4 regions of the Proteus hauseri genome follow, and region 4 is predicted to be linked to each of the others. Evidence: predicted binding sites of a transcription regulator. Region 4 holds the regulator's gene; each other region holds the start of a gene.

Region 1 (3,207 bases), 1.4 Mb from region 4:
CCATTACCGAGGTTTGACTCACTTCAGGTGTTGGCATCGGTAAATTTAATATGGCGCGTAGGTGCAATTCAAATTGGCTAATTGATGCACCATTTTGAGTCCAATGACCGCTGTTATGTACGCGAGGCGCTAATTCATTGATAAGTAGTTTATTGCCAAGGATAAAACACTCCATTGCCATTACACCAACATAATTAAGCTTATTAAGAATAGCCTCAAGCATTTGCTGGGCTGATTGTTGTAGTGTTGGTGATGGCGTTGGTAGTGCGACACTCATGCGTAAAATACCATCTTGATGAAGGTTATGTGTTAAAGGGTAAAAAACACAATTGCCGTTGTTGTCTCTAGCACCAATTAATGATACTTCGCCAGAAAATGGGATCCCTTGCTCAACGATGCATTCGCCATAAATTTCTGCAGGAAGTTGGTTTTCTTCGCCTGGATGAATACGCCATTGGCCTCTGCCGTCGTAGCCACCAACACGGCGTTTTACAATTATAAAATCACCAAGTTGAGCATAAATATCTGGCCATTGATCAGGGGATGTTAACGGCATCCAAGGTGCAGTTGCTAAATTGAGTTCATCAAGTAACTGTTTTTGCGGTAAGCGGTCTGCAAGTAGCGGAAAAATATCACGATTAACAAAGTTAGAATGACGCTCAAGTTCCTTAGTTAATGCCGTTTGTGGCCAACGTTCGATTTCTGCCGTTATAACACTTTGTTGATAAGGCACAGCTTCGGGTTCTGCATCTAACCCAATAGGATAAACTGAAATACCTAGGGGTTCCCCAGCTTGGCGCAGCATTCTACCAAGTTGACCATTCCCAAGGACACAAACGGGTTTCATAGCGCCTCCCTAGGATCTGGGTTATTCAGTACATCGTCAGTTTGCGTAGTTCGCCATGCTGTTAATGAATCAAAAATAATAGGGTTATGTAAGGCTAAAATTTGTGCTGCTAATAAAGCCGCATTAGCTGCACCAGCCTTTCCGATAGCTAAGGTGCCAACTGGGATACCTTTTGGCATTTGAACAATAGAATAAAGGCTATCAACGCCACTTAATGCAGCACTTTGTACCGGTACGCCTAAAACAGGAACTAATGTTTTTGCTGCTAACATTCCTGGTAAATGAGCTGCACCACCTGCACCTGCGATAATTACATCAAAGCCGTTATCTTTTGCTTTTTCAGCAAAGCTAAATAGCTTATCAGGTGTGCGATGTGCAGAGACAATTTCAACATGATAAGGAAGTTGCAGTGCATCTAATACATCAGCAGCATGAGACATTGTTGCCCAGTCACTTTTAGAACCCATAACTATGGCAATTTGTGGCGAAGGAGTATTTAGACCAACTTGAGAAGACATTACTTAACTGCTCCTGTAAGCATAAACAGAGATAGCCTGATAAACAGAAAGTGATAGTATCACGCTAACACGTCAAGGAAAACGTTTGCGTAAAGAAAAAAACGTCTTTTTATCGAGTAAATGACAGTGGTAAATTAAAAGGGAAAAGAGATTAATTCAATGTTTTCAGCGGTGACTTTAAACATAGAGCCTTCTGTGTGCCATGCGCCTAATACACCGCGGTAATGATCCTCTCCCTCAATCTCAACTGTGTGAATAGCGGGGCGATGGGTGTGGCCATGGATCATCCATTGGGTATTAAAATGCTTAAAAGTATCGATAACTGTTTGAGAATTTACATCCATAATCGCTTCAGATTTATGACGATTGGCATGTTGGCTGCGTGTTCGCATTTTATCTGCAATACGAAGCCGGATAAAAAGAGGAAGAAGCAAAAATAGGCGTTGAATAAGCTTATTATGTACTTTTTTTCGATAACGTTGATAGGACTCATCGTCGGTACAAAGCGTATCACCATGTAAAATTAAGATGCGATGCTGATAAATCTCAAGTACTTTTTCTTGCGGCAATATTGTGATGCCACTCTCTTTGGCAAAACGTGAACCAATTAAAAAATCACGATTTCCATGAATAAAATAACAAGGAATACCTGCATTTTTCAGTTGCATTAATGCTTGAGATATTTGTTGATGTAATGGATTTGGGTCATCGTCACCAATCCAAAAATCAAAAAAATCACCTAAAATATAGAGCGCATCGGCATAAACAGCCTGTTCTTTTAAAAAGCGAAGAAAACCGGCAGTAATTGCCGGTTCATGTTCACTTAAATGTAGGTCTGCGATAAACAGCGTACACATAAAAAGTGGCTGCTTATTCGCTAACAGTAACGCTGTTGATTACGATATCTTCACGAGGAACATCTTGGTGGGAACCGCTGCGACCCGTAGATACTGCTTTGATTTTATCAACAATATCCATGCCTTCAACAACTTCTGCGAATACACAGTATCCCCAGCCATTTGCATTTTCAGCACGGAAGTTTAAGAAATCGTTGTCTGCTACGTTGATAAAAAATTGTGCAGTTGCAGAGTGTGGATCGTTAGTACGAGCCATTGCCAATGTGCCACGGTTATTTTTTAAGCCATTGTTTGCTTCGTTTTTAACGGGTGCTTTGGTCGCTTTTTGCTTCATACCAGGTTCAAAACCACCACCTTGGATCATAAATCCATTGATAACGCGGTGGAAAATAGTGTTATCGTAGAATCCTTCTTTACAGTAGTCTAAAAAATTCTCTACGGTTGCAGGTGCTTTATCTGCAAATGTATTAATCACGATATCGCCGTAATTGGTATGAAAAGTAACCATATTTAGATCCTAATATAATTTTAGCTTTACCCAGACTTGGGCAGAAACAATTGTGCTTTTTTTTATACCACAATTACCTTATTTAGTCAGTATTCATCTTTTTTCATGGGTCTTTTTCGCTTAAATCTGTGAGTAAAATAAGTAAAAAACACTTTTAGTCAAATTTTTAGCTAATAAAGCGAAATTTGATTGTTCACAGTCAACGATTGGGCAGTGAAAATAAGTGCAGAGCAGAGTAATATAAGCGGTTGTTAATCTGAATTGCTTTTGTAATTGGTGTTCAAAACCCTTATAAAGGTAATGTTATATTGGTATTTTATCGTCGTAATTACTATTTTTATTATTACATACGTAATTTGCGTATATAGACATGTAATAAACACGTACAGTTGAAAACGGGAACGTCCTCTGATGCTAAAGATTTATAATACTCTCACTCGCCAAAAAGAAGAATTTAAGCCTATCCATGCAGGGAAA
Region 2 (3,207 bases), 1.2 Mb from region 4:
AATTAAATTGCCCAGTGACCCGCATAAAATGCCACTAACGCAATGGTAATTAATACTGTACCAATATTGAGTTTACGCCATTCGCCAGCGAATATTCTGCCAATAACTAAGCAGCCAAAACCTAGCATAATGCCCGTGACAATATTACAAGTAAGAACAATAAATACAGCACAAACCATGCCTGACATAGCATCAACAAAATCACTAAAATCGAGCTTAGTGACATTACCTAACATTAATAATCCTACATACATTAAAGCGGGCGCAGTTGCATAAGCGGGCACTAAATAAGATAGTGGCGATAAAAAGAGAATAAGTAAAAATAAGATCCCAACAACCGTTGCTGTTAATCCGGTTTTACCACCTGCTGCGGTTCCTGCGGCTGATTCGACATAAACTGCGGCAGGGGCTGCACCAATGACCCCTGCAAAAATACTACTTACTGAATCCGATGTTAACGCTTTACCACCATTGATAATTTGCCCACGTTTATCAAGTAAATTAGCTTGACCTGCAACAGCGCGAATCGTGCCTGTAGCATCAAAAATGGCAGTCATGACTAAAGCTAACACACTAGGTAATACTAATGGCTGTAAAGCACCTTTAATATCCATTGCAAATAATAAAGAAAGTCCTTCTTCACCTAATTGAGGCATTTTAAATACGCCTTGATATTTTACATTAGGATCAAAAATAAGCCCGATAATAGAAATAGCAATAATCACTAATAATACGCCACCGGGTACTTTACGTTTTTCTAAGCCAAAAATCGCAGCAAGTCCACCAATAGACATTAAAACAGAGAACGAAGTAAATTCGCCCATAGCAACAGGAAGTCCTTCAAAAGGATTTTTTATGACTAATCCAACGCTGTTGGCCGCAATTAAAAGTAAAAATAATCCGATACCAATACCTGCACCATGCGCGATACCTGTAGGAATATTTTTTAATATCCAAGTTCGAATGCCAGTTAAAGAAAATAAAGTAAACAAACAGCCCATTAAAAATACGGCACCTAAAGCAACAGGAACCGAAATATTTTGCCCTAAAACAAGACTAAAAGCTGTGAATGCTGTTAGCGAAATCGCACAACCTATCGCCATTGGTAAATTAGCCCACAATCCCATTAACAGGGAGCCTAAACCTGCAACCAAACAAGTGGCAATAAATACTGCAGTATGTGGAAAACCGGCTTGTCCTAACATACTAGGAACGACAATAACAGAGTACACCATAGCAAGAAATGTTGTTAAACCTGCGATCATTTCTTTACGAACCGTGGTTCCTCGAGCGGTAAGTTTAAAATAGTTATCTAGTTTACCTGTTGCTGCTGATTGATTAGCGGACATTACATTCCTCTGACATAAATACGGTTCTCTATCCATCAATACGAAAACGATTACGTATAAATAACAACATCCTCTTCAGGAGTAAAAATGAGGAGAAGAAATTTAGGCGCAAACGTTTGTTTTTTAGCGTGGATAAAGCAATAGAATTTGACGCAAACGATTATCTGGTGAATTTAGGGTAACAATCAAGCAAAAAAATGCTTTTTACATAAAAAAATCATAAAAAGATAGTTCAAAAGGGATAAAAAAGAAAAGAAGAGCATAGTGACCTACACTCTTCTAAATTTGATTTTTCATTATTAATAAAATTTTCAATATTTACCATGTAAATAATTAAATTTAATTAATATATTATTCTATTGTTATTTTTTCTACATTTCCCTAGCTTGGCTATTAATCATTCAATTCTTCATCATTAATCTGCTTAAAAAGCACTCATGTACTACTATAAAGTTAGTTGAGCTCGAACAGTTTTAGCAAATAATTTCCTATTAAATATTAATATTTCTAGATTATTCTTAATAAACTAAGTTAAATAACCTAGATATAAATGATAATTATATTCAATTCATAGAAAACAAATGGATAGAAGACTATCTTTAAGAAAGATACAAAATAGAAAGAAATGATTTAGATAAACAATAGAAAACAAATAAGACTTACTGTATATCACCTACTTAACTATCGCACTCTACAACTTACATTAAGTAGATGAAAAAACGATTAAATAAAGCATTCCATTACGGAGTACTCTTGTTTAGTGCATCGACACCCACATTAAAACGCTCTAATGTCGAAAGTAAAAATAGCCCCGTCATCACAACGAGCAAAAAAGGCAACGATGACGACGATATCTCAGACATTGCACCAGCAAGGAGTGGCCCAGAAAGATTCCCAATCCCCCATAACATCGCTGCAGAAGCATTTGCTACCATTAAGTCATTACCAGAGAAATATTGTCCAATTTGTACCAATGCGATGGTATAAATTGCGCCCGCAGTTGCACCCAATACTAATAAAAGAGGCCAAATTAAAATAGGATGAGACATAGTCACTGGCAATAACAAGCTAGAAAGTAGTGTGATCACCCCGCAAATACGATATAACCTTGTCCGATTCATATGATCAGCAAGCCAACCAAATGGCATTTGCATAATGGCATCACCCGCAAGAATGGCACTGATCATCATTGCAGCTATCGCTTCCGTGTGCCCAAGGCTTAAACCATAAATAGGGAACATCGACAATACCGTGCCGTCGAAAAAAGCAAAAAATAAAATACCACCACAAATAGCAGGTGCCACTTTAACAAAGCGGAAAATAGAAAAATTAGGCTCTTCAGTATTTGTTGGTAATTTGTCGCCTTTTTTCTGATCCATCATTAAAAATAGAACAATAGAAATAAGGTGAATAAAAATGCTAATTAAAATAGGTGTTTTATCCGCGACGCCATAAAGCGCAATAATAGAAGGCCCTAATAATTGGCTAATAGTGAACACTGTTGTATATACCGCTAAAATACGCCCTCTTTTGTTATCTGGCGAAAGCTCATTAATCCATGTTTCGCCTAAACAAATCATCACTCCACTAGCAATCCCTGTAATAAGCCGTAAAGGAAAGAGTAACTCAAGCGGTAATGTGCCCATTAAAGGCAACAAGCTAATAGCAGATAGCATTGTCGCCAATAACATCGCAAAACGTTTACCAAACCATTGCACAATACGTCGTGCAAAAGGCGAAATAATTAACATACCAATTGCAGGCGCAGCCGAAATAAGTCCAATAATAGATTCACTAATTCCCGCTAAATTAAGGCGTAATGCCACCATAGGAATAGTTAATCCGATAACAATACCGA
Region 3 (3,207 bases), 910 kb from region 4:
ATATATCCTTAACTTTTTTTGAATATGGCACATTAGCGGCTTTGAAATTATTTCAGCAAGCTCAACTTGATGTGGTTATTCTTGAAGTGGGTTTAGGTGGTCGATTAGATGCCACAAATATTGTTGATGCAGATATTGCTGCTATCACCAGTATTGCTCTTGATCATACAGACTGGTTAGGCGCAGATAGAGAACATATTGGCAGAGAAAAAGCAGGTATCTTCCGTGCTGGGCACTTTGGTGTTGTTGGTGAGCCAGATATGCCTCAATCAATTGCTGATGTGGCACATGAAAAACAAACTCAGCTTTTCCGCCGTGGTACTGATTGGTCGTTCTCTGTTGATGGTATTCATTGGCATTGGCGCTGTGCTGATAGACAATTTGAACAACTCCCTATTCCCAATATCCCATTAGCGAATGCGGCAACGGCAATGGCTGTTGTGCGTTGCCTGTTACAATCAGATGATAAAGTCAGTCAAGCAATTACTTATCAAAGTATTGTAGAGGGAATGTCACAAGCACAATTACCAGGTCGTTTCCAGATTATTTCTCATCAGCCATTAGTTATTTTGGATGTTGCACATAATCCACATGCTGCTGGATATTTAACTGAGAAATTAGCACAATTACCTCGCCAATCTGATACTAAGGTTCGTCTTGTTGTTGGTATGCTAGGTGATAAAGATATCGCGGGTACTTTGGCATGTTTAAAAAAACAAGCAGACCTGTGGTATGTTGCGCCGCTTAATGAGTTTCGTGGTGCAAAAGCTGAAGTGTTGGCGCAGCATCTTGATGCTCCCGCCGTATTTGACAGTGTAGAGCAAGCATGGCAACAAGCTATTTTAGATGCAAAAGAAAATGACATTGTTGTTGTTTGTGGTTCATTCCATACCGTTGCTCATGTAATGGAACTTTTGGAAAAGGAGAGTATGGGTGGCTAGTAAATTTCAAAATCGCTTAGTCGGTGCCGTTGTGCTGGTGGCTGTAGGTGTCATTGTTCTACCTGCATTGCTTGACGGCGATAAGAAATATAACGAAGACCAGTTCGCCTCTATTCCTTTAGTACCTAAGCCTGGTGATGAGCAAGAAATTGAATCAATAGCACCGATACAACAAACGACAACACCTTCTACACCATCAGAAGGTGCATCGGAAGCAATGCTTTCTGAAGCGGTAACAGGCGTTGAACAGCCCGCAGTGTCAACACCCGATTTACCTGTTGTCCAGCCAGTTACTCCTCAGCCACAGCCTATACCAGAAACACCTGTTGTGGTTAATCCACCTGTACAACCAACTCCACCACCGATTGAGGAAATTAAGCCGCCAAAAGGTGAGGCATGGGTTGTTCAACTTGGCGCATTAAAAAATGCCGCTAAAGTTGAAGAGATTATTGCAAAAATGCATTTTTCAGGTTACCCAGTTTATACCGTGCCAGCGCGTCCAGTATCAGGGCAAGTGACACGTATTTATATTGGACCTAATGCCTCTAAATCAGAATTGCAAGCAATGTTGCCTCGTTTAAAAGAGTTAACAGGATTGCAAGGTGAGGTAAGAGCGTATAAGCCTTAATGTATTTTGGAGAAACTCATCAGATGAGTGATGTAACAAGGTGTTAACTTATTGCGGCGATTATGATTTTTCATGTCGCCGTAAATTATTTTAAATTATCGAAAATTAGCGTTACGCAAACGTTTTCGTTTTCTGTTAGAATGCTTTCGTATTAATGCGGGGCATCGTTATTGGATAGAGAATTTATGGTCTGGATAGATTACGCCATTATTGCCATTATCGGGTTTTCCGCATTAGTTAGCCTGATCCGTGGCTTTGTTCGTGAAGCATTGTCACTTATCACCTGGGGTTGTGGTTTTTTTGTTGCTAGTCAGTTTTATCCTTATCTTGCCGTCTATTTTACCCGGTTTGAAGATGAACTGGTTCGTAACGGGATAGCGATAGTTTCATTGTTTATTGCGACATTAATTGTTGGTGCTGTTGTAAATTATGTTATTAGCTCTCTTGTTCAACGCACAGGGTTATCAGGTACAGATCGTGTATTGGGGGTCTGTTTCGGGGCATTAAGAGGCGTGCTTATTGTATCAGCACTACTTTTTGTATTGGGTGCATTTACTCCTATGGCAGAGAGTGCTGATTGGCAACGTTCTGAACTTATTCCTCAATTCAACCATATCATTAGGTGGTTCTTTGACTACCTGCAAAATGCGTCAAGTTTCGTGTCGGAGAATGTAACCTCTCCGTCTGGCTGATGAGGATCTTTTCATGTGCGGTATTGTCGGTATCGCTGGAGTTAATCCAGTAAACCAATCAATTTATGATGCGTTAACGGTGTTACAACACCGTGGTCAGGATGCAGCAGGCATTGCAACGATAGACGGTAACAATGGTTTCCGTCTTCGCAAAGCCAACGGACTGGTGAAAGATGTTTTTGAAACTCGCCATATGCTGCGTTTAAAAGGAACTATCGGGATAGGTCATGTGCGTTATCCAACAGCAGGTAGTTCGAGTGCATCAGAAGCTCAGCCTTTTTATGTGAACTCTCCTTTTGGTATTACGTTGGCGCATAATGGTAATTTAACCAATGCGCATTTATTACGTCGCCAACTGTTTGAGACAGCACGTAGGCATATCAATACCACCTCTGATTCTGAAATTTTACTCAATGTACTTGCCTATGAATTAGACCGTTTCGATCATTTTCCACTCGAACCAGATAATATTTTTACGGCTGTTGCTGCAATGCATAAAAAACTATGTGGTGCTTATGCTTGCGTTGCTCTTATTATCAGCCACGGTCTTTTGGCTTTTCGTGATCCCTTTGGTATTCGTCCCCTTGTTTTAGGCAAGCGCACACTGGAGGATGGACGCCATGAGTATATGGTGGCATCAGAAAGTGTTGCTTTAGATACTTTGGGCTTTGAGTTCTTACGTGATGTTGCGCCAGGCGAGGCGGTTTATATTACAGAACAAGGGCAATTATTTACCCGCCAATGTGCGGAAAATCCGCAATTAATGCCTTGTTTATTTGAGTATGTTTATTTTGCGCGTCCTGATTCTTTTATCGATAAAATCTCTGTTTATAATGCGCGTTTGCGTATGGGCCAAAAATTAGGGGCTAAGATCGCAAAAGAGTGGGATGAATTACAAATAGATGTAGTTATTCCTATTCCCGAAACCTCTTGTGATATTGCGTTA
Region 4 (3,207 bases):
CTCTGTTATCAAAAAAATGAATGACACTCGACATATGTGTCAGCAAGTCTCTAATGGTTGGCGCGGACAATTTAGTATAGCAGTAGATTGCATCGTAAAACCGGAAAGAACACAACAACTTATTCTTGATTTTTATCGACATTTCCCCGATATCGAACTTTATGTCTATCCTGAAGTTTTTAATGGGGTGTGGGACTCATTGGTTAATGGGCGTGTTGACCTAGCTATTGGCGCCACCAGAGCATCGCCAATTGGTGAACGATATAGCTTTAAAGATATGGGATTTATGCCTTGGCGCTGTGTTTGTCATATTGACCACCCATTGGCTAAAGCAGAACATCCGCTAACCGACGATGAAATGCGCCCTTATTCGAGCCTTTGTTTAGAAGATACCTCGCGTAGTTTGCCAAAGCGTGATACTTGGGCGTTAAATAATCAGCGTAGAATGGTTGTCCCTACGTGGGATATGGGATTGGAGTGCTTACTTGCAGGATTATGTGTTGGTATGGTGCCCTTGCATAGAGCTGAGCCATTAATCGCTAAAGGAAAGCTAGCTGTGCTTAAATTGGCACAGCCATTACCCGATAGTCCTTGTTGCCTCACTTGGGTCGATAAAAGTGAGTCACCCGCTTTGTCTTGGTTATTAGATTATCTTGGTGATAGCCAAACCCTAAATGCGGAATGGCTTCGTTAAGTCAGTCGAGATACCGTTTAATTAACGGCGGTAATCGATGAATGGGCCATCAGCAACAGAGCGGCGCTCAACTAACCGTGGATGAACTTCGATAGTTTGTGCGTCTTCTCTTTTGTTAACGATCCGGTCAAGCAGCATAGATAATGCCATTTGACCTAAGCGTTCTTTGGGCTGATGAACGGTTGTTAATGCAGGGGTAAAATAGCGAGCATTACGAATGTTATCGTAACCAACAATAGAAATATCAAATGGTACACGCAGACCTAATTCATCGGCTGCACAAATAGCACCCATTGCCATGACATCTCCACCACAGAACACAGCGGTAGGGCGATGTTTTTGATTTAGCATTTGATACATGGCTTTGTAACCAGACTCTGGTTCAAAATCACCTTGTACAATCCATCCATCTTTTACAATGATTTTAGCTTCTTCCATTGCTTTTAAAAATCCCTGAAGACGTCCACCACCAGTATTACGCTCTAATGGGCCAGGAATAATACCGATATCGCGATGACCACGCTCAATTAAGTAGCGGCCTGCAATATATCCACCATGAAATGCGTTATCAATGATGGTATCAGTAAAATCACCCCGAGCTTTTCCCCAATCCATCACTACCATTGGAATATTACGATAGCCTTCTAATAGAGAGAGAAGGTGATCGGGATATTCAGAGCACATAACTAATAATCCATCGACGCGTTTTTGCGCTAGCATCGCTAAATAAGCTTTTTGCTTATCTAGATTATTATGTGAGTTACATAATATCAGTGTATAACCTTTGCTATAACAGCTATTTTCAACAGCTTCAATCACTTCAGCAAAGTAAGGAGCTTCACTGGACGTGGCTAACAAGCCAATTGATTTGGTGTGATTGACTTTTAAACTACGCGCAACAGCACTAGGCGAATAATTTAATTCTTTAATAGCGGCCCAAACTGCTGCTCGGGTGTTCTCAGCAACAAAACGTGTTTTGTTGATAACATGAGAAACAGTCGTGGTTGACACTCCTGCGCGTTTTGCCACGTCTTTTATTGTTGCCATGGTGTGAAAAACTCCTGACCTTCATTGGTCTCTTTTAATCTAATTTTGTGGTTCTGCTGCCAGTATAGTCATACATAGGGCGAATACTGGCAATAATTTAGCTGTTAGCTATGAATTTTGTATGATCTAGCTCAAAAGTGGAAGTATTAATCAATGTTATAAATTGTGCACTAGTCGCTATATTAGCAAATTGTGATATGTGATAATAATTAGCCATGACAATGTTATGGTTAATAACGTGTATTATAATCATTTTGAGGGAGAATAAATGGATACGGATCTGAAATTTGGTTTGAGTACAGCAGTTGCAGCACTCGTCATGATTGTTTTATTTTCTACAATGCTGTTTTAATCACTGTTTTATATAATATCAGGTTAATTTTAATTATAACTAATCGGATATCTGTAAATAACAAAGGGCCTAAGGCCCTTTGTTATTTTGCCACCAAACACCAATAATTGATCTTTAGTGGTTAAGATAAATTAAGCAAAGTTAGCTTCAACAAATGACCAGTTAACCAGTGCCCAGAACTCTTCTAAGTATTTTACACGCGCATTACGGTAATCGATATAGTAAGCGTGTTCCCATACGTCAACTGTTAATAGTGGTTTGTCATTGCCAGAAATGGGTGTTGCAGCATTAGAAGTATTAACAATAGCGATTGAGCCATCTGCTTTTTTCACTAGCCATGTCCAACCTGCACCGAAGTTTTTAGCCGCGGCATCGTTAAATTGTTTTTTGAACTCTTCAAACGAGCCAAATGCTTTGTTGATAGCATCAGCAATTTTGCCTGTTGGCGCGCCACCTGCATTTGGAGCTAAACAGTTCCAGTAGAAAGTATGGTTCCAAACTTGAGCGGCGTTATTGAAAATACCACCATCAGTTGATTTAATAATCTCTTCTAGAGATTTAGCTTCTAAATCAGTACCTTTAACCAGATTGTTCAGGTTGGTTACATAAGTTTGGTGATGTTTGCCATAGTGATATTCTAAAGTTTCTTTAGAGATATGTGGCTCAAGAGCATCTAACGCATAAGGTAATTTTGGTAATTCGAAAGACATTGCGTACTCCTTTATACTATCTATTTCGGGTTTTGTGCCTAAAATCATTCCATCAAAATCATCTGAATTGATAAAATGAGGCAAATGAATCACTAATTTGTTGCTATTTTGCTAATTATTTTAACAAAAACTTGCTGAAATAACAGCTAAATATCTTTTATCCATAATCATAACAAAATATAAGCTTACATATTGTCGAAATAAAGGGGTTATATTAAATAGGGTTAATTTTACCGATAAATAATTAAGAGGAAGAAATGACGGTTGATAAAAATGGATATATTTCTGTGTTAGTAATAAAGCCAATACAGAAAGAGTATCAGGCACTCTTAGTGTTTGTTCAATCTCGGTTATTAACACTTTATGAAAGTCACATTTGCAGTATTTTTGTTTATGGAAGTGTG

What was found. Region 4 encodes PurR, which represses purine synthesis genes. Its sites were predicted from a motif close to CANGCAAACGTTTGCNTG; they were not measured.
Region 1: the regulator PurR is predicted to act here: its motif matches at 1,440-1,457, upstream of purE (5-(carboxyamino)imidazole ribonucleotide mutase).
Region 2: the regulator PurR is predicted to act here: its motif matches at 1,499-1,516, upstream of PH4a_RS09005 (NCS2 family permease).
Region 3: the regulator PurR is predicted to act here: its motif matches at 1,682-1,699, upstream of cvpA (colicin V production protein).

The regions. Positions count from the first base shown of each region.
Region 1 covers NZ_CP026364.1:627,156-630,362, reverse strand. Annotated here, with positions in the region: gene purK (5-(carboxyamino)imidazole ribonucleotide synthase) at 1-847, opposite strand, end outside; gene purE (5-(carboxyamino)imidazole ribonucleotide mutase) at 844-1,365, opposite strand; gene lpxH (UDP-2,3-diacylglucosamine diphosphatase) at 1,500-2,222, opposite strand; gene ppiB (peptidylprolyl isomerase B) at 2,236-2,730, opposite strand; gene cysS (cysteine--tRNA ligase) at 3,142-3,207, shown strand, end outside.
Region 2 covers NZ_CP026364.1:1,955,801-1,959,007, reverse strand. Annotated here, with positions in the region: gene PH4a_RS09005 (NCS2 family permease) at 3-1,349, opposite strand; gene PH4a_RS09000 (MFS transporter) at 2,090-3,207, opposite strand, start outside.
Region 3 covers NZ_CP026364.1:152,526-155,732, reverse strand. Annotated here, with positions in the region: gene folC (bifunctional tetrahydrofolate synthase/dihydrofolate synthase) at 1-941, shown strand, start outside; gene dedD (cell division protein DedD) at 934-1,569, shown strand; gene cvpA (colicin V production protein) at 1,755-2,261, shown strand; gene purF (amidophosphoribosyltransferase) at 2,275-3,207, shown strand, end outside.
Region 4 covers NZ_CP026364.1:3,172,287-3,175,493, forward strand. Annotated here, with positions in the region: gene punR (DNA-binding transcriptional activator PunR) at 1-694, shown strand, start outside; gene purR (HTH-type transcriptional repressor PurR) at 716-1,741, opposite strand; gene cydH (cytochrome bd-I oxidase subunit CydH) at 2,010-2,093, shown strand; gene sodB (superoxide dismutase [Fe]) at 2,225-2,803, opposite strand; gene PH4a_RS14470 (nucleotidyltransferase domain-containing protein) at 3,061-3,207, shown strand, end outside.